DNA from 3 places in the Actinoplanes sp. NPDC051343 genome. Region 3 is predicted to be linked to each of the others. Evidence: riboswitches for the same ligand, from Rfam matches in the RefSeq annotation. Region 3 holds a riboswitch; each other region holds the start of a gene.

Region 1 (6,444 bases), 480 kb from region 3:
GGCCGATCAGCCGTGGGGGGAGCGCCAGGCGGTGCTCACCGACGTCGACGGTCATGTCTTCTGCCTGGTGGCGCCTAAGGCATGAGCACCACTCGGCCGAGGTTGGCGCGGGCGTCGAGAATCTCGTGGGCGTGGGCCACCTCGGCCAGCGGCACCCGTTCCGCGATCGTGGCCGTGAACCGGCCGGTCGTGAACAGATCGCTCACCTCCGACATCTCCGCGCGGGCCTGCGGCGCAAACGCGCGCCGCCAGGCGAGCATCGAGAAGCCGGTCACCCAGGTGAGCTCGAACAGGCGGTGCGCCGCCACGGTGGGCAGCGTGCCGCTCACCGCGCCATAGGTGATCATCCGGCCGCCGGGCGCCAGCAGCCTCAGCCCGGCGTCGAAGACGTCGCCGCCCACGGCATCGAGCACCAGGTCGACCGGCCCCTCGACGTCGTCGTAGCCGGACGCTTCGGCGCCCAGCCCGCGTACGAAATCGAGCTTGGCCCCGGTCGAGGCCGTGCCGATCACCCGGCCGGCACCGAGAAGTTGTGCCAGCTGGACCAGCAAATGGCCGATCCCGCCGGCGGCCGACTGCACCAGCACGGTCTCGCCGGCCGCGAGGCGGCCGGCCCGGAGCAGACCCAGGGCGAGCGGCGCGGGCATCGAGAGAACGGTTGCGCCGGCTGCGTCGGCGCTTTCCGGTACGCGGGTGAGCCAGTCGATGTCGAGAGCCACCAGGTCGGCCGCCGCGTCCTCGGACAGGCCCGCCACCCGGTCGCCGATCCGGAAATCGCCGGCCGCCTTGACGACGCGACCGACCACGTCACCGGTCAGCGTGCCCGGAAGCGGCCGCGGCCAGGGACTGGTGCCGGCCCGGAAAACCGTGTCGATCACGTTGGTGCCGATCGCCTCGGCCTCAACGATCACCTGATGGTCGCCGGCGACCGGCTCCGCGACCTCCTCGACCGTCAGAACCGCTGGGCCGCCGTGCTCGTAGTAGCGCACCGCACGCATATCATGGGTCCTTCCAATCGTGGGTGGTGCCCACGATATGTCCTCCCGATGGGCCGGTCAACTAGGGTTGTCCCGTGCCTCCGACTCATCGCCTGCGCGGGCGCGTCGCCTGGCTCGTCGGGCGTGCCTCGCTGCAGGCCCAGCGGCTGATCCAGGAACGGTTCGCCACGCACGAGCTGCGCAAGCAGCACTACGGGGTGCTGGCGTCGCTGGCCGACCTCGGCCCGGCGTCCCAGGGCCCGCTGGCCGACCGGCTGTGCCTCGACCGCAGCGACCTGGTCACCTTCCTCGACGAGCTCGAGGCGCGAGGGCTGGTGGTACGCACCGCCGACCCGACCGACCGCCGACGCAAAATCGTGGAACTGACCCCGGCCGGCGAGCAGCTTCTGGCCGGCCTCGACGAGCTGGTCTTCGCGGCCGACGACGAGCTGCTGGCCGGGCTGAGCACGGAGGAGAGGGCAACCCTGGTGCGGTTGCTGCAGCGCCTCCTGCCGCCGGACGCGGGCGCGGGCTCGTGAGCGGCGCCCTCTCCTGAGCCGAGCGTCGCCCGCGTGGCTGACCGGGTCCCACCGCACGGCGGCCTGGCGGTGCCACCAGGCGCCGGATGCGGCCGAGGCGGTGTCCGGGTGGGGCGGCGGCGGGGCGGCGGTTCGGCAGGGCGGCGGCCCGGTGGCCGTGGCGGGGCGGTGGTGTGACCCGGCGGCCGAGCGGGGCGGTGGTGTGACCCGGCGGCCGAGCGGTCCAGCGGTGTGGCCGGGTGGTCGGGCGGGCGGTGTGATCGGGTGGCTGGGTGGGAATCTGGTGGCCTGGGTGGCGGGCGGGTTGAGTGGAGGCTCGCGGCCCGGAAATGTGGGTGTCGAGAGTTTGGCGCCGGGCGGTGGGTCCGGTGAGGTGACCGAAGGGGCTACCGCATGGACGTCGTGATCGGCATCGACACCGGTACCACCGCGACCAAAGGGATCGCGGCCGGGATCGACGGGGTGCTGCGGGCGCACACCAGCTTCTACTACCCGCTTGCGGTGCCTGCGCCGGGGCGGGCCGAGCTGGAGGCCAGTGCGCTGCAGGACGCCGCGCGCAAGGCGCTGGTCGACGTGGCGGCCCAGTGCCGGGAGCGCGGCGACCGGGTGATCGCGGTCAGCCTGAGCGCGTTCCTGCACGCGCTGGTGCCGATGGACGGTGACGGCAAGCCGCTCGGGCCGCTGGTCACCTGGGCCGACAGCCGGGCCGGCAAACAGTGCGAAGACATTATCGCGTCCGGGCGGGCCAAGGGGCTGCACGCCCGCACCGGCACGCCGGTGCACCCGATGGCGCCGCTCAGCAAGCTTGCCTGGTGGAAGGAGAACGACCCGGCCACGCTGCGGGAGACCCCGCGGTGGGGCGGGGTCAAGGAGCTGGTGCTGGCCGCGCTCGCCGACGAGCCGTTCCAGGTCGACCTTTCGCTGGCCTCCGGCATGGGGCTCTACGACATCCACCGCAAGCGGTGGGACGAGGAGGCACTCGAGGTTGCGGGCGTACGGCAGTCGCAGCTCGGCGCCGTCGTGCCGACCACCTCGCGGTTGCGGCTGCGCGGTGAGGTCGCCGCGGCGGCCGGGCTGCCGGCCGACACCCCGCTGATCATCGGGGCGGCGGACGGGCCGCTGGCCAACCTCGGTGTGGGTGCGACCCCGGCCGGGGTGGCCGCCGTGTCGCTGGGCACCAGCGGGGCGCTGCGCACGATCGTCGACCGGCCGACAGCCGACGAGGCCGGGCGGCTGTTCTGCTACGCGCTGACCGAGGACCGGTGGGCGATCGGCGGGGCGGTCAACAATGCCGGGTCGGTGGTGCGCTGGGCCGGGCAGAGCTTCGCCGGCGGGTTCGAACGGCCGGGCGCCGAAGGCGAGGACGCCGACGAGCGCGACGCGGCGCTGCTGATGGAGGCCCAAGGCGCGCCGCCCGGTAGCGAGGGCCTGCTCTGCCTTCCTTACCTGCTGGGGGAACGGGCGCCCTGGTGGCGGCCCGGGCTGCGCGGGGCCTACCTCGGGTTGCGGCGCGAGCACGGGCGGCCCCATCTCGTACGGGCGGCGGTCGAGGGCGTCTGCCAGCAGTTGGCGCTGGTGCGCGACTCGTTCGCGGCCGAAGGGTTCGAGGTGCGCGAGGTGCGGGCCACCGGGGGCGCCGTCGCCTCCGAACTGTGGGTGGGTGTGCTGGCGGCGGCGCTCGACCTGCCGGTCGCCGTGGCCGACACCCCGGAGGGTACGGCGATGGGGGCCTGCCTGCTGGGCCTGCACGCGCTCGGTGAGCTGCCCGACCTCGACCATGCGGCGGCGCTGGTCGCGATCGGCGAGCCGACCCGGCCCGACCCGGACAACGCCGCGCTCTACCGCCGGATGCGCCCGCTGGTCGAGAAGTCGGCCCTGGCCATGATCGAAACCGTGCAGGAGCTCGACCGGCTCGCCCCGCCGGCGCTGCCGACGACCGACAAGGGGCTGACCTGAGGCTGATTCGGCCGCCGACGATGAAGGTCGGTGGCCCGCTGCCGTACGTCGCCTTTCTCTACCTCGGCGTCTCGCTGCTCGCGCGACCGCACGCGACCGTGTGGCATGTGGCCGGCCTGGTGCTGCTCGTGGCGGCGTTTCCGCCGTTCACGGTCAGCATCTGGCGGTTCTTCCGGGACAGGCCGGCCGCGCGGGGGGACTTCCCGGTCGACCGGCCGGTGGCCGGGATCGAAGCCGACGACCGGGGGGAGTGGCTCTACTCACCGTCGGCCGCGGGGACGGAGATCGAGTTGCGGCTGCGGGGGCAGCGGTACGTGGCCGCCTTCCCGCCACCGGAGACGCAGGCCTATCGCCGGGTGATCGCGGGGATCACCGAGACGCTCAACGGAGGGGTCCGGAGCGTCGACGTCAATGCGGCCTTCGCCGAGGTGATCGGGAGGGAGCCGTTCCGCCATCGGGGTCCGACCCCACCGACGCTGACGGATCGGCTCCTCGGATTGACCCGGTGAGAGCGGGGCGCCGACCGCGCGCGCCGGGCGGCCCCGGGGCAGACGCGCTGTATGTCACGGTCGGGAGCGGGGCGCCGACCGCGCGCGCCGGGCGGGCCGGGGCAGAGGCGCTGTATGTCACGGTCGGGCGCGTTGACGTTTGGGGCGCCGGTGGGAAAGCATGGCGGCGAGCGGTTGCGGAGGAACCCGGTGCGAGTCCGGGGCGGTCCCGCCACTGTGACCGGGGAGCTCACCCGCAAGGTTTGCCACGGCCTGCTGGACGGGCCGGAAGGTGGCGGGGCGGCGGCGATCCGGGAGTCAGGAGACTCCGGCCGCTCGGTTGTGCTCAGCGCGCGGGCGTGGACACCCGCGCAGGAGGGAAATACGTGACGCCGTACCCGTTCTCGGCCGTGGTCGGGCTCGATGACCTACGCCTTGCCCTGCTGCTCACCGCGGTTTCGCCCGCGGTCGGTGGTGTGCTGGTGCGAGGCGAGAAGGGCACCGCCAAGAGCACCGTGGTGCGTGCCCTGGCCGCCCTGCTCCCCGACGTCGCCGTGGTGCGCGGCTGCCGGTTCGCCTGCGATCCGGCCGCGCCCGACCCGCAGTGCCCGGACGGGCCGCACGAGGCCGGGGCGCCGAGCGTCCACCGGCCGGCCGCGCTCGTCGAACTGCCGGTCGGCGCGACCGAGGACCGCGTGGTGGGCACGCTCGACATTCAGCGGGCGCTGGCCGACGGGGTCAAGGCGTACGAGCCGGGGCTGCTCGCCGCCGCGCACCGGGGGGTGCTCTACGTCGACGAGGTCAACCTGCTGCCCGATCATCTGGTCGACCTGCTGCTCGACGCGGCGGCGATGGGCCGGGCGCACGTCGAGCGGGACGGGGTGTCGGTCAAGCATGCGGCCCGGTTCCTGCTGGTCGGCACCATGAACCCGGAGGAGGGCGAGCCGCGGCCGCAGCTGGTCGACCGGTTCGGGCTGGTGGTGACCGTGTCGGCGCCGCGCGATCCGGTGCAGCGGGCCGAGGTGGTGCGGCGGCGGCTGGCGTACGAGCTCGACCAGGACGCGTTCGGGGCCCGCTTCGAAGGCGACGAGAAGGAGCTGGCGGCGCGGATCGTCGCGGCGCAGAAGGTGCTGCCGGGTGTGACGCTGCCCGACCGGGAGCTCGACCGGATCGCCCGGGTCTGCCTGGCCTACGGGGTGGACGGGATGCGGGCCGACATCGTGGTGGCCCGGTGCGCGGTGGCGCTGGCTGCCTGGCACGGGCGGTCGGAGGTCACGGCCGGCGACGTGGCCGACGCGGCTCGGCTGGCGTTGCCGCACCGGCGGCGCAAGGATCCGCTCGACCCGCCCGGCACCGATGAGGAGAAGCTCGAGCAGGCGCTGAACGAGGCCGAGAACGACCTGCCCCCGGATTCGCACGGTTCGCCGGACGATGACGACGATCCGGACGGCGGCCCGCCGCCGCCCCCACCCCCGCCGCACGGCCCGAACGGCCCGAACGGCGACGGCAACGAGGGCCCGCCGCCGGGCACCAACGGCGACGGCAGCCAGGGGCCGCCCCCGGGTAACGAGCCGGGCGTGGACCCGCCACCGGCTGACGCCACGAACCGGGACGAATCGCCCACCGGCGGGACGGCCCCGAGTGCGCAGGCCGGAGCGGCCCCGGTTGCTCCTGGCGCCGCGTTCCGTCCGCGTACGCTCTCGATCGCCAGACGCGGTGAGGGTGGGCATTCCGGTCGGCGTTCGCCGGCCTTCGCCCGGCGAGGCCGGGTGATCGGCTCGCGGGAACCGCGAGGGAAGCTCGCCGGTGCTCCCCACCTGCCCGCCACCCTGCGTGCCGCCCTGCACCGTGGCGCCCGCCGGGTGGGTCCGGGCGATCTCCGCGAGGCCGTGCACGTCGGCCGCGAGGCCAATCTGGTGCTGTTCGTGGTCGACGCCTCCGGTTCGATGGCGGCCCGCAAGCGGATGACCCTCGTCAAGACGGCGGTCCTGTCCTTGCTGCGCGACGCCTATCACCGCCGCGACCGGATCGGCATGATCACCTTCCGGGGTCACGAGGCCGAGCAGGTGCTGCCGCCGACGTCGAGTCATGAGGTCGGTGTGCTGCGGCTGGCTTCGCTTCGCACCGGCGGCCGCACGCCGCTGGCCGCGGGGTTGAGACAGGCGGCCGCCACCATCGCCACCGAACGCCGTCGCGACCCCCGCCGCCGGCCGCTGCTGGTGGTCGTCACCGACGGCCGGGCGACCAGCGGGCCCGACCCGGTCACGCTGGCGCCCCTGCTGAACGGGGTCGCGACCGTCGTCGTCGACTGCGAGTCGGGTCCGGTGCGGCTCGGCCTGGCCCGCCGCCTGGCCTCCGCGCTCGACGCCGATCTGATGCCGCTGGACACCCTCGAGATGCGGAGGACCGCCTGATGCCTCAGGGCAAGGTGGAAGTCGTACCGGATGACGGGCTGACCACCCGCCAGCGCCGCCGGCAGGCCGT
Region 2 (6,444 bases), on a different contig from region 3:
CTGCGGTTGGGGCGTGGATGTTGCGGGGCCGGCCCCGACGACCCCGCGTTGGGGGCGGTTGTTTTGTTTTTGGGGAGTGGCTTGGTTCGGGTTGTGATTTCGGGGTCGGGTTTTGTCGGCGGCGGAGCTGCATCGGTGTCTTGCGGCCGGTGGGAGGTGGCCCGGCGGGACAGCGAGTTGACGCGGGGGGACAAGCTGACGTTCGAAGGCCGGGACTGACCGGTCACCCTGCGTCTGTAGTCACGGGACTTTTCGCGGGGTCGCTGGTTGTGGTGCGGCTGCGGAGCAGGCTGGCGACGGTGGTTGCGGTCAGCGTGGCGACGATCACCGCCATCGAGAGCGGAAGCGGGATGGCCGGCACCGCGGCCCAGACGGTGTGCAGGTAGTGCAGGACCAGCTTGACGCCGATGAAGCCGAGCAGGATCGCCAGGCCGTAATGCAGGTAGACGAGCCGGTCGAGCAGGCCGATCATCAGGAAGTAGAGGGCGCGCAGGCCCAGCAGCGCGAAGGCGTTGGTGGTGAACACCAGGTACGCGTTGTCCGTGATGCCGAAGATCGCGGGGATCGAGTCGAGCGCGAACACGATGTCGACGGCCAGGATCGCGGCCGTGGCGAGCAGCACCGGTGTGGCCTTCCACCGGCCGCCGGCGCGCTGCAGGAGCCGGCCGGAGCTGCTGTCGTCGGTCATCGGCACGATGCGGCGCAAAAGCCGGATCGGGCGGCTGTTGCGGATGTCCGGCTGCTCGCCGTGCGACCGGAACAACCGCACTCCGGTGAAGATCAGGAACGCGCCGAAGAACAGGAACGTGATGGCGTAGCGCTGGACCGCGGCCGCCCCGACCGCGATGAACGCCCCGCGCAGCACCAGCGCGCCGAGCACGCCGATCATCAGCACGCGCGCCTGATGGCGGGCGGGCACGCCGAACTGGGCGAGAACGACGGCGAAGACGAACAGGTTGTCGATCGACAGGCTCTTCTCGACCAGGTAGCCGCTGAAGAACTGGACGCCGGCCTGGGTCCCCGAGGTGAGCAGGACACCAGCGCCGAACAGCAGGGCGGCCGCCACGTAGACGGCCGACCACACGGCGGCCTCCCGGAAACCCACCTCGTGTGGGCGCCGGGACTGCCAGAGGTCGACCGAGATCAGGGTGACGATGCCGGCCACGCTGGCCAGCCACATCCAGAGGGGCACTGTCATACATCGAGCGTGCCGACCCGGTCACCGTCCGGCGCGACCGGATCCGGCCGTGTTCGAGCCGCCAGGTTGCCGGACCCCGGCAAGGTAGGCTCGGTGAATGCCGGACTGGGGCGACATCGCGGCCGCCGCGGCTGACGACGCCTACCGGGCGGCCCCGGCCACCGGCACCGCCCCGTCGGCGGATCTTCTCGGTGAGTTCCTGCCCGGGCTGGCCCGCGCCTGCGACACCGGCGAGCGGTTGGACGCCGCCCTGCCGGCCGGTTTCCGGGCGTTGGGCGCGCGGGCGGCCGACGAAGCCGTACCGCTGCGTGCGCTGATCGATCTCTACCTGTCCGCCGCGTGGCGGGCCTGGCGGCTGCTGCCCACCGTGGGCGCGGACGACTCGGAGGCGATCCGCCGGACCGGCGAGATCGTGCTGCACGCCGTCGATGACGCGGTGGCCGCGATCGCCGACGGCCACGAGACGGCCCGGCGCACCGCGCTGCGGCTGGAGGAGTCCGACCGGCGCGAATTCGTCGACGACCTGCTCGAGGGGACCGGCGACCCGGCCGCCATGCTGTCGCGCGCCGAACGGTACGGGCTCGATCTGACCGGCACCCACGCCGTCGCCGTGATCCGCGGCACCGTCGCGGTGACCGACACCAGCCCCCTGCTGTCGCAGGCCGCTTCGGCCCTGACGGCGGCGTCCGCCACCGACTTCCTGGTCTCCACCCGCCACCGCGTGATGGTCGCCGTGCTGCCGTCGCCGAGCCTGGTCGCGGCTCTGCCCCGCACCGCCGGGGACCGCGTCGGTGTCGGGCGGGCGCATCGTGGCGTCGCCAGCGTCGCCCTGTCCTACCGGGAGGCCCTCGACGCCCTCGAGCTCGCCGGGCGCCTTGGCCTGACCGACCCGGTGGTGCACGCCGAGCAACTGCTGGTCTACCGCGTCCTGACCCGCGACCGCGAGGCGATGAGCGACCTGATCGACGCCGTGCTCACCCCGCTGGAAACTGCGCGCGGCGGTGCCGGGCCGTTGCGCGACACCCTCGAGGCGTACCTGGCCACCGGCGGAAACACCACCGCCACCGCGGCGCGGCTGCATCTTTCGGTACGCGCGATCACGTACCGCCTGCACCGCATCCGCGAGCTCACCGGCCGCGACCCGTCCGCACCGTCCGACCGGTTCGTCCTGCAGACGGCGCTGCTCGGCGCCCGCGCGCTCGGCCTCACCCCACCGTAAACCCTCACCCCACCGTAAACCCTCACCCCCACCGTAAACTTTGCCGGGTTCCGGCAACGAACGACCGCCGACTTTGTCCGGCCGCGAACCCGGTACGGCCCGAACCCGCGGGCATCGTCGAAGCATGACATCCATCGGGCAACGCATTCTTCGATTCCTCCGCAGCACTCAGGGGCGCCGGCTCGCGCAGCAGGCCCAGCAGTTCGCGGCCCGCCCGGAGAACCGGCGCCGTCTGGAGCAGCTGCGCCACCGCCTCGACCGCCGCTCCCGTCGGTAGGGTTCCGGCCGGCGGCTACTCTCCTGAGCGTCAAAGATCGTCGGAGAAGCCGGTGGGAAGCCGGCGCGGTCGCGCCACTGTGACCAGCCCGTGGGCTGGGAGTCAGACCTCCGTCGATCACCAGACCTGAGCACGCGGGACGCGAGATCCCGCAGGAGGTCGTCGGAATCATGTTCACCACTTGGACGTCGCGTGACTGGTGGCAGTCGGCCGGGCTGCTGGGGTTCATCGCCGTGCTGCACGTCGTCGGGTTCGGCCTGCTGCTGGGGGTGATCGGGCCGGCGCATCTGCACCTGGGCACGCAGGCTTTCGGGGTCGGTCTGGGCGTCACCGCTTACACGTACGGGCTGCGGCACGCTTTCGACGCCGACCACATCGCCGCGATCGACAACACCACCCGCAAGCTGCGCGGCGACGGCCGGCGGCCCAAGTCGGTCGGGTTCTGGTTCGCCATGGGGCATGCCAGCGTGGTGGCCGCGATGGCCGCGCTCGTGGCGGCGGGCGCGCACGCGGTCGAGGACCTGACCACCGACGGGACGACCGCGCGCACGGCGCTGGGCCTGATCAGCACGGCACTCTCCGGCGGCTTCCTCTACGTGATCGCGGCGCTGAACCTGGTCGCCCTCGTCGGCATCGTGCGGATCTTCCGGGCCATGCGCTCCGGCGCACTCGACGAGCAGAAGCTCGAGGAACACCTGCAGGCCCGCGGATTCCTGGCCCGGGTCCTGGGCCGGCTGACCCGCGCGATCACCCGGCCCGGACAGATGTACTTCGTCGGTCTGCTGTTCGGCCTCGGCTTCGACACGGCCACCGAGATCGCGCTGCTGGTCCTGGCCGGCAGCGGAGCTGCCGCCGGCCTTCCCTGGTACGCGGTGATGACGCTCCCGCTGCTGTTCGCCGCCGGGATGAGCCTGCTCGACTGCCTGGACGGCCTGTTCATGAGCGTCGCCTACGACTGGGCGTTCCTCAATCCGGTGCGCAAGGTCTACTACAACATCTCCATCACCGGCCTGTCGGTCGCGGTCGCGTTCCTGGTCGGCTCGATCGAGCTGATCGGGGTGCTGCACGACGACGCGGGGCTGGCCGACCCGTTCACCAGCTGGGTCAGCGAGATCGACCTCAACAACGTCGGCTTCCTCGTCGTCGGCCTGTTCGCCCTGACCTGGATCGTGGCGATCGGCTACTGGCGGCTCGCCCGGGTCGAGGACCGGTGGGCCAATCCCGACCGATCCTGAGTCACGCCCTCTGTACTGTCGTTCGCCGGGCTCTTGTAGTTCCAGTGGCCTCAATCTCGGCTTGACGGGGACGCGGTACGGGCACCGCCGCCGTGCGTACATTGGCGGCGTGGTGGTGACAACAGCGCCCGCACCTGCGTCAACGCTCGAGCTGGAGCTCGCGGTGACCGGCATGACGTGCGCGGCCTGCGCCGCCCGGGTGCAGAAACAGCTCGGCAAACTCGACGGCGTGTCGGCGTCGGTCAACCTGGCGACCGAGAAGGCGACCGTGCGGCTGACCAGCGCGGTTCCGGTCGAGGCGCTGATCGCCCAGATCGAGAAGGCGGGCTACGGCGCTGCGCTGGTCAAGCCCGAGGCGGGCGACGTCGACCGGGTGCGCGAGCTGTGGCGGCGGCTGGTGGTCGCGCTGCTCCTCGGCGTACCGCTGGCCGACCTGTCGACCACCCTGGTGCTGGTGCCCTCGCTGCGGTTCCCGGGGTGGCAGTGGGTTCTGCTGGCGATGACGCTGCCGGTGGTGACCTGGTGCGCGTGGCCGTTCCACCGCAAGGCGCTGGTGGCCGCACGGCACGGCGGCAGCTCGATGGACACCCTGGTCTCGCTGGGTGTGGCCACGGCCTCGGTGTGGTCGTTCTACACCGTTTTCCACGACGGCGACGCGCCGTCCGGTGGCCAGGCGTGGGGCCTGCTCTTCCAGCCGGGTGGCTCGATCTATCTCGACGTCGCGGCCGGGGTGACCGTGTTCGTGCTCGCCGGGCGGATGTTCGAGGCGAAGGCCCGGCGGGCGGCCGGCGACGCGCTGCGCGCCCTGGCTCAGGTCGGCGCCAAGCAGGCGACCCGGCTGGGCGCCGACGGCGCCGAGGAGCGCGTTCCGGCGACCGCGATCCGGGTCGGCGACCGGCTGGTGGTCCGGCCGGGCGAGACGATCGCCGCCGACGGCGAGGTCGTGGAGGGTTCGAGCGCGGTCGACACGTCGGCGATGACCGGCGAGTCGGTGCCGGTCGAGGTCGGACCGGGCGACGCGGTCACCGGCGGGACGGTCACGGTGGCCGGGCGCCTGATCGTACGGGCCGGGCGGGTCGGCGCCGACACTCAGCTGTCCCAGCTCGTACGCCTCGTCCAGCGCGCCCAGACCGACAAGGCAGCCGTGCAGCGCCTGGCCGACCGCATCTCGTCGGTGTTCGTGCCGGCCGTGATCATGCTGTCCGTGCTCACCGGTCTGGCCTGGTCGTTCGCCGGGGCCGCGCCGGAGCGGGCGATCAGCGTCGGGCTCGCCGTGCTGATCATCGCCTGCCCCTGCGCGCTCGGCCTGGCCACCCCGACCGCGCTGCTCGCCGCCTCCGGGCGGGGCGCCCAGCTGGGTGTGTTCGTCAAGGGCCACCAGGCGTTGGAGTCGGCCCGGGCGATCGACACCGTGGTGCTCGACAAGACCGGGACCGTGACGACCGGCCGGATGAAGGTCGTCGACGTCTGGACCGCCGATGGGGTCGACCGGGCCACGCTGCTCGCCGACGCGGGGGCGGTGGAGAACGCCGCCGAACATGTCGTCGGCCGGGTCGTCGCCGCGTACGCGTTGCGCGAGAACGGTGGTCTATCCGGTGTCGAGGATTTCGAGGCGCTGCCCGGACTCGGAGCCCGAGGGCGGGTCGACGGCCGCGTCGTCCTGGTCGGATCACCCCGCCTGCTCGACGAGCCGGAAACCCACTGGGTGAATCGGCCCGGCACCGTCGTGTTGGTCTCCGTCGACGGGCGGGTCATCGGCGGTCTGCTGCTGACCGACACCGTCAAGCCGTCGGCCGCGCCCGCGGTGACCGCGCTGCGGGAGATGGGCCTGCGGACGGTCCTGCTGACCGGCGACAACAAGGCCACCGCTGAGACCGTCGCCGCCACGATCGGCGTGGACGAGGTCATCGCCGAGGTGCTGCCGGCCGACAAGGCCGCCACCGTCGAACGCCTCCAGGCCGCCGGTCGCGTGGTGGCCATGGTCGGTGACGGGGTGAACGACGCTCCCGCGCTGGCCCGCGCCGACCTGGGCATGGCCGTGGTCAGCGGCACCGACGTGGCGATCGGGGCGGCCGACATCATCCTGGTCCGCGACGACCTGGACATCGTTCCCACCGCGATCGCGCTGGCGCGCCGCACCCTGACCACGATCCGGGTCAATCTGCTGTGGGCGTTCGGCTACAACGTGCTGGCGCTGCCGATCGCCGCCGCGGGCCTGCTCAACCCGCTGATCTCCAGCGGGGCGATGGCCCTGTCATCGCTGCTGGTCGTCTCCAACAGCCTGCGCCTGCGGGGCTTTGCCGGTCCGGGGACCCGATGGCGCTGAACTTCGCGGCCGGACCGACCTCGGCCCAGCTCGCGGCCGACTGGACGGTCCGCCCGCTGGTGATCGTTCCGCTGGTGATCGCGGCGATCCTCTACCTGTGGGGCGTCGCCCGGGTCGACCTGAAGCACCCGGGCGGCCGCTGGCCGCTCCTGCGCACCGGATCGTTCCTGGCCGGGCTGGGCGTGATCG
Region 3 (6,444 bases):
AACGCTCTGTGGAACGTGGGCTCTATCGCCCTCGTGTCCGGCGAGATCGACGATGACGTGATCGCGCTGACGGCGGAAGGCGTCGCGTACTTCGACGAACTCGGCGCAGAGCAGCCTGCCACTTTCGGCGATCAGCGCGCGGGCGCCGCGGCAACGCTCGCCAATCTTTGTCAGGCCCGCGACGCTTCTTCCTGACGCACCCGGCGGGCGCTGCCGAGCAGCGTGCCCAGCAGGCCGATCGCCAGGGCGACCAGAATGCCCAGCCCGGCGAAGGCCCAGGCGCCGTCTTTGCCGCCGAGCCCGAACGGTCCGAGCAGGTAGCCCTGCCAGCTGAGCCAGCCCGCGTACGTGTTGGTGACCAGGCCCCAGCCGATCGCCGTGCCCACGATGACGAGCGCCAGGGGCAGCGGCCGCACGCTGCCGTAGCGGCCGCGCGGGTCGAACAACTCGTCCTCGGCGTAGTCTCGGCGGCGTAGCGCCACGTCGGCCAGCATGACGCCGCACCAGGCCGCGATCGGAACGCCGAGGGTGATCAGGAAGCCCTGGAACTCGCCGATGAAGCTGCTGCCGAAGAAGACCACGTAGATCGTTCCGGCGATCATGATGATGCCGTCGACGCCGGCGGCCAGGTAGCGCGGGATGCGGACGCCGGCGGTGAGCAGGGCGAGCCCGGACGAGTAGATGTCGAGGACGGCGCCGCCGATCAGGCCGAGCACCGCGGCGATCGCGAACGGCACCAGGAACCAGGTCGGCAGGATCGTGGTCAGCGCGCCGATCGGGTCGGCGCCGACCGCGGCGGACAGGTCCTTGGACGAGCCGGCCAACAGCAGGCCGAAGATCAGCAGGACGACCGGTCCGAGCGCGGCCCCGAAGGTGGTCCAGGCGAAAACGCCTCGGCTTGATGCCGTACGCGGAAGGTAGCGCGAGTAGTCGGCGGCCGCGTTGACCCACCCGAGTCCGAAGCCGGTCATCAGGAACACCAGCGCGCCGATGACCTGCTGCGTCGACCCGGAGGGCAGGGCCGACACCGTCGACCAGTGGATGTGCCCGGCCGCCAGAATGATGTAGACCACTGTGAGAACCGCGGTCACCACCGTAATGATCGTCTGCAGGCGCATGACCGCGGCGAAACCGGCCACCCCGGCCAGCACGGTGACCAGCGAGACCACGACGAGCGCGACGACTTTGGTGCCGGTGCCGCCGCCCCAGCCCAGCCGGTCGAACACGGTCGCCGTGGCCAGCGTCGCCAAAATCACGAGCACGGTCTCCCAGCCGACCGTGAGCAGCCAGGACAGCCCGGCGGTGAGGCGGTTGCCGTTGACCCCGAAGGCGGCCCGCGAAAGCACCATGGTCGGCGCCGAGCCGCGCTTGCCGGCCAGCGCGATCACGCCGCACAGCGCGAACGACACCACGACGCCGACGACCCCGGCGATCACGGCCTGCCAGAATGAGATGCCGAAGCCGAGCGTGAACGCGCCGTAGCTGACGCCGAGCACCGAGATGTTGGACGCGAACCAGGGCCAGAACAGTGACCGCGGTGTTCCGGACCGCTCGTGCTCGGCGACGATCTCGATGCCCTTGAGCTCGATCCCGCCGGGACCGCCCGCCATCGTCTGCGTACTGGCCATCGCCGACCGCCTCTCCACCGGGCATCTATGGTCATCTTGCCGCGCCGGATGGTCACTGAACATCCCGAAGCTGGAGTTCTTGGTCGCAATCCCGGAACCACGGCCCACTTCCATCGCGGCGTAAAAGAAGCGATGCTGGAAATCCGGTCGATTTCCCCGTCGACATACCGCATCGATGCTCGGAGTCCCCCATGCTTCGAAGTCGTCTCGCGGCGATCCTCGCTGTCCTTCTGGCGATCGTCGCCCTCCCCGCTGCCCCGGCCATGGCGGCCGACCAGCCCTGGATGAACACCGCACTCGCCCCGGTCGACCGGGCGAACCTCCTGCTCGCGGCCATGACCCAGGCCGAGAAGCTGACCATGCTGCATGGCGGCGGCTCCTGCGGCTATGCGGGCTGCATACCGGCCAACACCCGCCTCGGCATCCCGGCCCTGCGCCTGCAGGACGGCCCGGTCGGCGTCGGCGACGGCGCCACCGGGGTCACCCAGCTGGCCGCCCCGGTCGCCGGCGCGGCCAGCTGGGACACCGCACTGATGAAGCAGTACGGCAGCACGCTCGGTGCCGAGCAGTGGGGCAAGGGCACGAACGTCGTGCTCGCGCCCACCATCAACATCGTCCGTGACCCCCGGTGGGGACGCGCGTTCGAGTCGTTCGGCGAGGATCCCTACCTGGCCGGGCAGATGGGTGCCGCCGACATCCAGGGCATCCAGAGCCAAGGGCCGATGGCGCAGGTCAAGCACTACGCCGTCTACAACCAGGAGACCAGCCGCAACAGCTCGGCCGACAACGCGATCGTCTCCGACCGGGCCGAGCGGGAAATCTACCTGCCCGCGTTCGAGACCTCGGTGAAGCAGGGCGGCGCCGACTCGGTGATGTGCTCGTACTCGGCCATCAACGGGCCGTTCGCCTGCGAGAACGGGCCGCTGCAGAACCAGGTTCTCAAAGGCGACTGGGGCTTCGACGGCTTCATCACCTCGGACTGGGGCGGCACCCACTCCACGGTCGCGTCGGCCAACAACGGTCTCGACATGGAGATGCCCGGCAGCACCTACTACGGAAATGCCCTGACCACGGCGGTCGCCAACGGGCAGGTTTCGCAGGCGACCATCGACGACCACGTCCGCCGCATTCTTACGTCGATGTTCCGGCAGGGCTTGTTCGACCGTACGCAAACCGGAACGATGGCCGCGACCGTCACCTCGGCCTCGCACACCGCCCTGGCCCGGCAGGTCGCGGCCGAAGGCAGCGTCCTGCTGAAGAACAGCAACGCCGTCCTTCCGGTGCCGGCGACCACGAAGTCGATCGCGGTCCTGGGCGCGCCTCTCTATCAGGGCGGCGGCAGCGCGGGCGTGAACTCGTCCGGCTCGGTCAGCCCGTACCAGGGCATCGTGACCCGGGCCGGCAGCGGCGTCACCGTCACCAACTCCCCCGGCACCGCGAGCGCGGGCATCACCGGCCTGGCCGGGAAGTGCATCGACGTGGCCGCAGCCAACAACGCCAACGGCACTGCGGTTCAGCTGTACGACTGCAACGGCAGCGGCGCGCAGTCGTGGACCGCCGCCGCGGACGGCAGCCTGCAGGCGCTCGGCAAGTGCATGGACGTGACCGGGGCCGGCACCGCCGACGGCACCAGGATCGAGCTCTACGACTGCAACGGCAGTCCGGCCCAGAAGTGGACCGCCACCGGCGGCACCCTGGTCAACACCGGTTCCGGCAAGTGCCTCACCGCGCCGGCCTCGACCAACAGCACCCAGCTGCAGATCAGCACGTGCAACGGTTCGGCCGGTCAGAAGTGGACGCCGCCGAGCACGAACGCCCACGACCAGGCGGTGGCGGCCGCCCGGGCCGCCGATCTGGCGGTGGTGTTCGTCGGCAAGTTCGAGTCGGAGGGCAGCGACCTGTCCGACATCAACCTGCCCGCCGACCAGAACCAGTTGGTCACCGACGTCGCGGCGGCCAACCCGAACACGGTCGTGGTGGTGAACAGCGGCTCCGCGGTGGTCATGCCGTGGGCCGGCTCGGTCCGCGGCATCATCGAGAGCTGGTACCCCGGTCAGGAGTACGGCAACGCCCTGGCCTCGCTGCTGTTCGGCGACGTCGACCCGTCCGGGAAACTGCCCGTCACCTTCCCGGCCTCGCTCGCCGACGTGCCCGCGCACACCGCCGCCCAATGGCCGGGACAGAACAACACCGTGCAGTACTCCGAGGGCATCGACGTCGGGTACCGCTGGTACGACCGGCAGAACAAAACCCCGGCCTTCCCCTTCGGGTTCGGCCTTTCCTACACCTCTTTCGCGTACGCGAATCTGACCGTTGCCGCACCCGACGCCGCCGGCAACGTCGCCGTCTCGTTCGACATCACCAACTCCGGCACCCGGGCCGGTGCCGAGGTCGCCCAGGTCTACGTCGGCCAACCGGCCTCGACCGGCGAGCCGCCCAGGAACCTGCGCGGCTTCGCCAAGGTCAGCCTCAACCCGGGGCAGTCCCAGCGGGTGACCGTCACCCTGGACCCGCGCAGCTTCCAGTACTGGAACGGCGGCTGGGCCGGTGCGGGCGGCACCAGCCAGATCCTGGTCGGCGCCTCGTCGCGCGACATCCGCCTGACCGGCTCGGTGACGACCGGGTCTTCGGGGTCGACGGCGCTCGCGCGTACGGGATGGACCGCGACGGCATCGCCGTCGAGTGCCTCCGATGTGCCGGCCCGGATGCTGGACGGTGACAACGGGACCCGCTGGAGCTCGGGAACGCCGATGGCCAACGGCAACACGGTCACGCTCGACCTCGGTGCGGCCCGGACCTTCAGCAAGGTCGTGATGGATTCGGGCGGCAGCACCGCCGACTACGCCCGGGGCTACCGCATCGATGTGTCGACCGACAACAGCACCTGGCGCACCGCGGGTTCGGGCACCGGCAGCGCGGCCCTGGTGACCGCGACGATCGGCAGCCAGACCGCCCGCTATCTGCGCATCACCCAGACCGGCTCGGCATCGTCGTGGTGGTCCATCGCCGAGCTCAACCTGTACACGTAGAGTGCCCGTTGGCACGAACTAGTCAGCGAGGTGCCCCACCCTCGGGCGGGGAGAATCGGGAAGCCGGTGTGAATCCGGCACGGGCCCGCCGCGGTGACCGGGGAGCCGCCGCCCACGCGCGACAAGCGCAGCCACTGGCCGAACGGCTGGGAAGGCGGGCGGTCAGGTGAAGATCCGGGAGTCCGAAGACCGGCCTCGCGTCTGACCGGCCCTGGGGCATGCCCCAGGGCCCATGACGCAGCGGGAGCCTGCCCATGTCCGACCATCTCAGCGACCTCTACGACGTCATTCACCGCCGGCGCGACGTGCGCGCTCAGTTCACCGGCGCGCCGATCCCCCGCGATGCCCTCGACCGCGTCCTGGCCGCCGCCCACGCCGCGCCCAGCGTCGGGCTGACCCAGCCGTGGGACTTCATCCTGGTCGAGGATGCCGGCCTGCGGGCGGCCTTCCACATTCACGTCCAGGACGAGCGCGACACCTTCGCGGCCGGTCTGACCGGCGCCGAGGCCGAGCGGTTCGCCCGCATCAAGATCGACGGCGTCCGGGAGGCTTCGCTGTCGATCGCGGTGACGTACGACCCCGACCGGGGCAGCCCAGCGGTCCTCGGTCGGCACGCGATCGCCGACGCCGGGCTGTACTCGGTCTGCCTGGCCATCCAGAACCTGTGGCTGGCCGCCACCGCCGAGGGGCTGGGGGTTGGCTGGGTCTCGTTCTATCGGGAACCGTTCCTGCGGCAACTGCTCCACCTGCCCGCTCGGGTGCGGCCGGTCGCCTGGCTCTGCCTGGGTCCGGTGAGCCACCTCAACGAGGTCCCCGACCTGGAACAGCACGGCTGGCGCCGGCGCCGCCCCTGGCAGGCTGCGGTCCACGTCGACCGCTGGCCCGGCGCGACCGTCTGAGCACGCCCCGGTGGCCCGCCCCTTGATGGTTGCGCTAGGCGGCCGCAGACGTTCGGGCGGGCCACCGGGCTCCGCGTCTCGGCCTATGCGCTGGGCGACCGGCGCGACCGCCGGCCGGCGGTCTACGTATTTCGTCTGCGGTTCCGCCAGGCCCGCTGGGCAGCGTGGCGGTCGGCTATCGCGCGGGACAGCGCCCGGCAGACCTGGCCGTGCCGTACCGCGTCGTCGGTGTCGAACAGCAGCACGTCGGCGCCGGCGACCACCGCCCACAGCTCGAGGCGTGAGCCGTAGCGGCGAAGATCCTCCAGCGCGTTGAGGGCGGGCGCGCCCGCCGCCAGGTGGATCATCCACCGTACGAACAGCACGACCCCGCCGACGAGCACCATGCCGCCGCTGGTCAGCGCCAGCACCCAGCGTCCGATCAGGACCAGCACCACCTGGATCAGGACGACCACCCCGAGCACCGACCCGGCGCCCTTCACCCGGCTGCCGAGGGCCCGCCGGCGCACGCGCCACGCCTGCTCGATGTCGCGCAGCGGGTAAGCCTGGCCGCCGACCCGGAACGCCGAGGGGGTGATGCAGATTTCGGAATCCTGGTAGTAGACCCGCATCGTCGTCCCCGTTCGCCGCCCACCCCCATTGCAGCTCACCGGCGCCCGTCGCGCCTGTCTGATATCTGCGCTATTTGCGTCGGCGCCGCCACGGTCGCCACTCGGCGACAGCCAGGAAAAGGGCAATCCCCAACAGGAAGGCGCCGACGTGCAGGTACACGGCATCGCTTCTCATGCGCCGGACAGTACGAGGGCCTTGGTGAGACAACCGTGAAGGTTTCGCGCCATCGTCATCGGCCGGCCGCCGCCGCGCCTGAATGCTCCCGCGCGCGAAGGT

The links. A riboswitch is a leader RNA that binds a small molecule or an ion and turns the genes downstream of it on or off. The one in region 3 is predicted to bind cobalamin.
Region 1: another riboswitch for cobalamin. It lies ahead of ACIA5C_RS13080 (magnesium chelatase subunit D family protein); the one in region 3 lies ahead of bluB (5,6-dimethylbenzimidazole synthase).
Region 2: another riboswitch for cobalamin. It lies ahead of ACIA5C_RS20080 (HoxN/HupN/NixA family nickel/cobalt transporter); the one in region 3 lies ahead of bluB (5,6-dimethylbenzimidazole synthase).

Annotation. Positions count from the first base shown of each region.
Region 1 is NZ_JBITEL010000003.1:546,319-552,762, forward strand. It holds gene ACIA5C_RS13055 (VOC family protein) at 1-85, shown strand, start outside; gene ACIA5C_RS13060 (zinc-binding alcohol dehydrogenase family protein) at 75-998, opposite strand; gene ACIA5C_RS13065 (MarR family winged helix-turn-helix transcriptional regulator) at 1,073-1,516, shown strand; gene ACIA5C_RS13070 (gluconokinase) at 1,910-3,472, shown strand; gene ACIA5C_RS13075 (hypothetical protein) at 3,493-3,981, shown strand; cobalamin riboswitch at 4,161-4,289, shown strand; gene ACIA5C_RS13080 (magnesium chelatase subunit D family protein) at 4,347-6,374, shown strand; gene cobO (cob(I)yrinic acid a,c-diamide adenosyltransferase) at 6,374-6,444, shown strand, end outside.
Region 2 is NZ_JBITEL010000005.1:566,440-572,883, reverse strand. It holds gene ACIA5C_RS20095 (TerC family protein) at 224-1,198, opposite strand; gene ACIA5C_RS20090 (PucR family transcriptional regulator) at 1,296-2,417, shown strand; gene ACIA5C_RS20085 (hypothetical protein) at 2,542-2,694, shown strand; cobalamin riboswitch at 2,690-2,824, shown strand; gene ACIA5C_RS20080 (HoxN/HupN/NixA family nickel/cobalt transporter) at 2,865-3,929, shown strand; gene ACIA5C_RS20075 (heavy metal translocating P-type ATPase) at 4,045-6,255, shown strand; gene ACIA5C_RS20070 (cytochrome c oxidase assembly protein) at 6,246-6,444, shown strand, end outside.
Region 3 is NZ_JBITEL010000003.1:63,730-70,173, reverse strand. It holds gene ACIA5C_RS10920 (hypothetical protein) at 1-195, shown strand, start outside; gene ACIA5C_RS10915 (purine-cytosine permease family protein) at 171-1,628, opposite strand; gene ACIA5C_RS10910 (glycoside hydrolase family 3 C-terminal domain-containing protein) at 1,820-4,657, shown strand; cobalamin riboswitch at 4,669-4,870, shown strand; gene bluB (5,6-dimethylbenzimidazole synthase) at 4,912-5,556, shown strand; gene ACIA5C_RS10900 (DUF6232 family protein) at 5,679-6,167, opposite strand.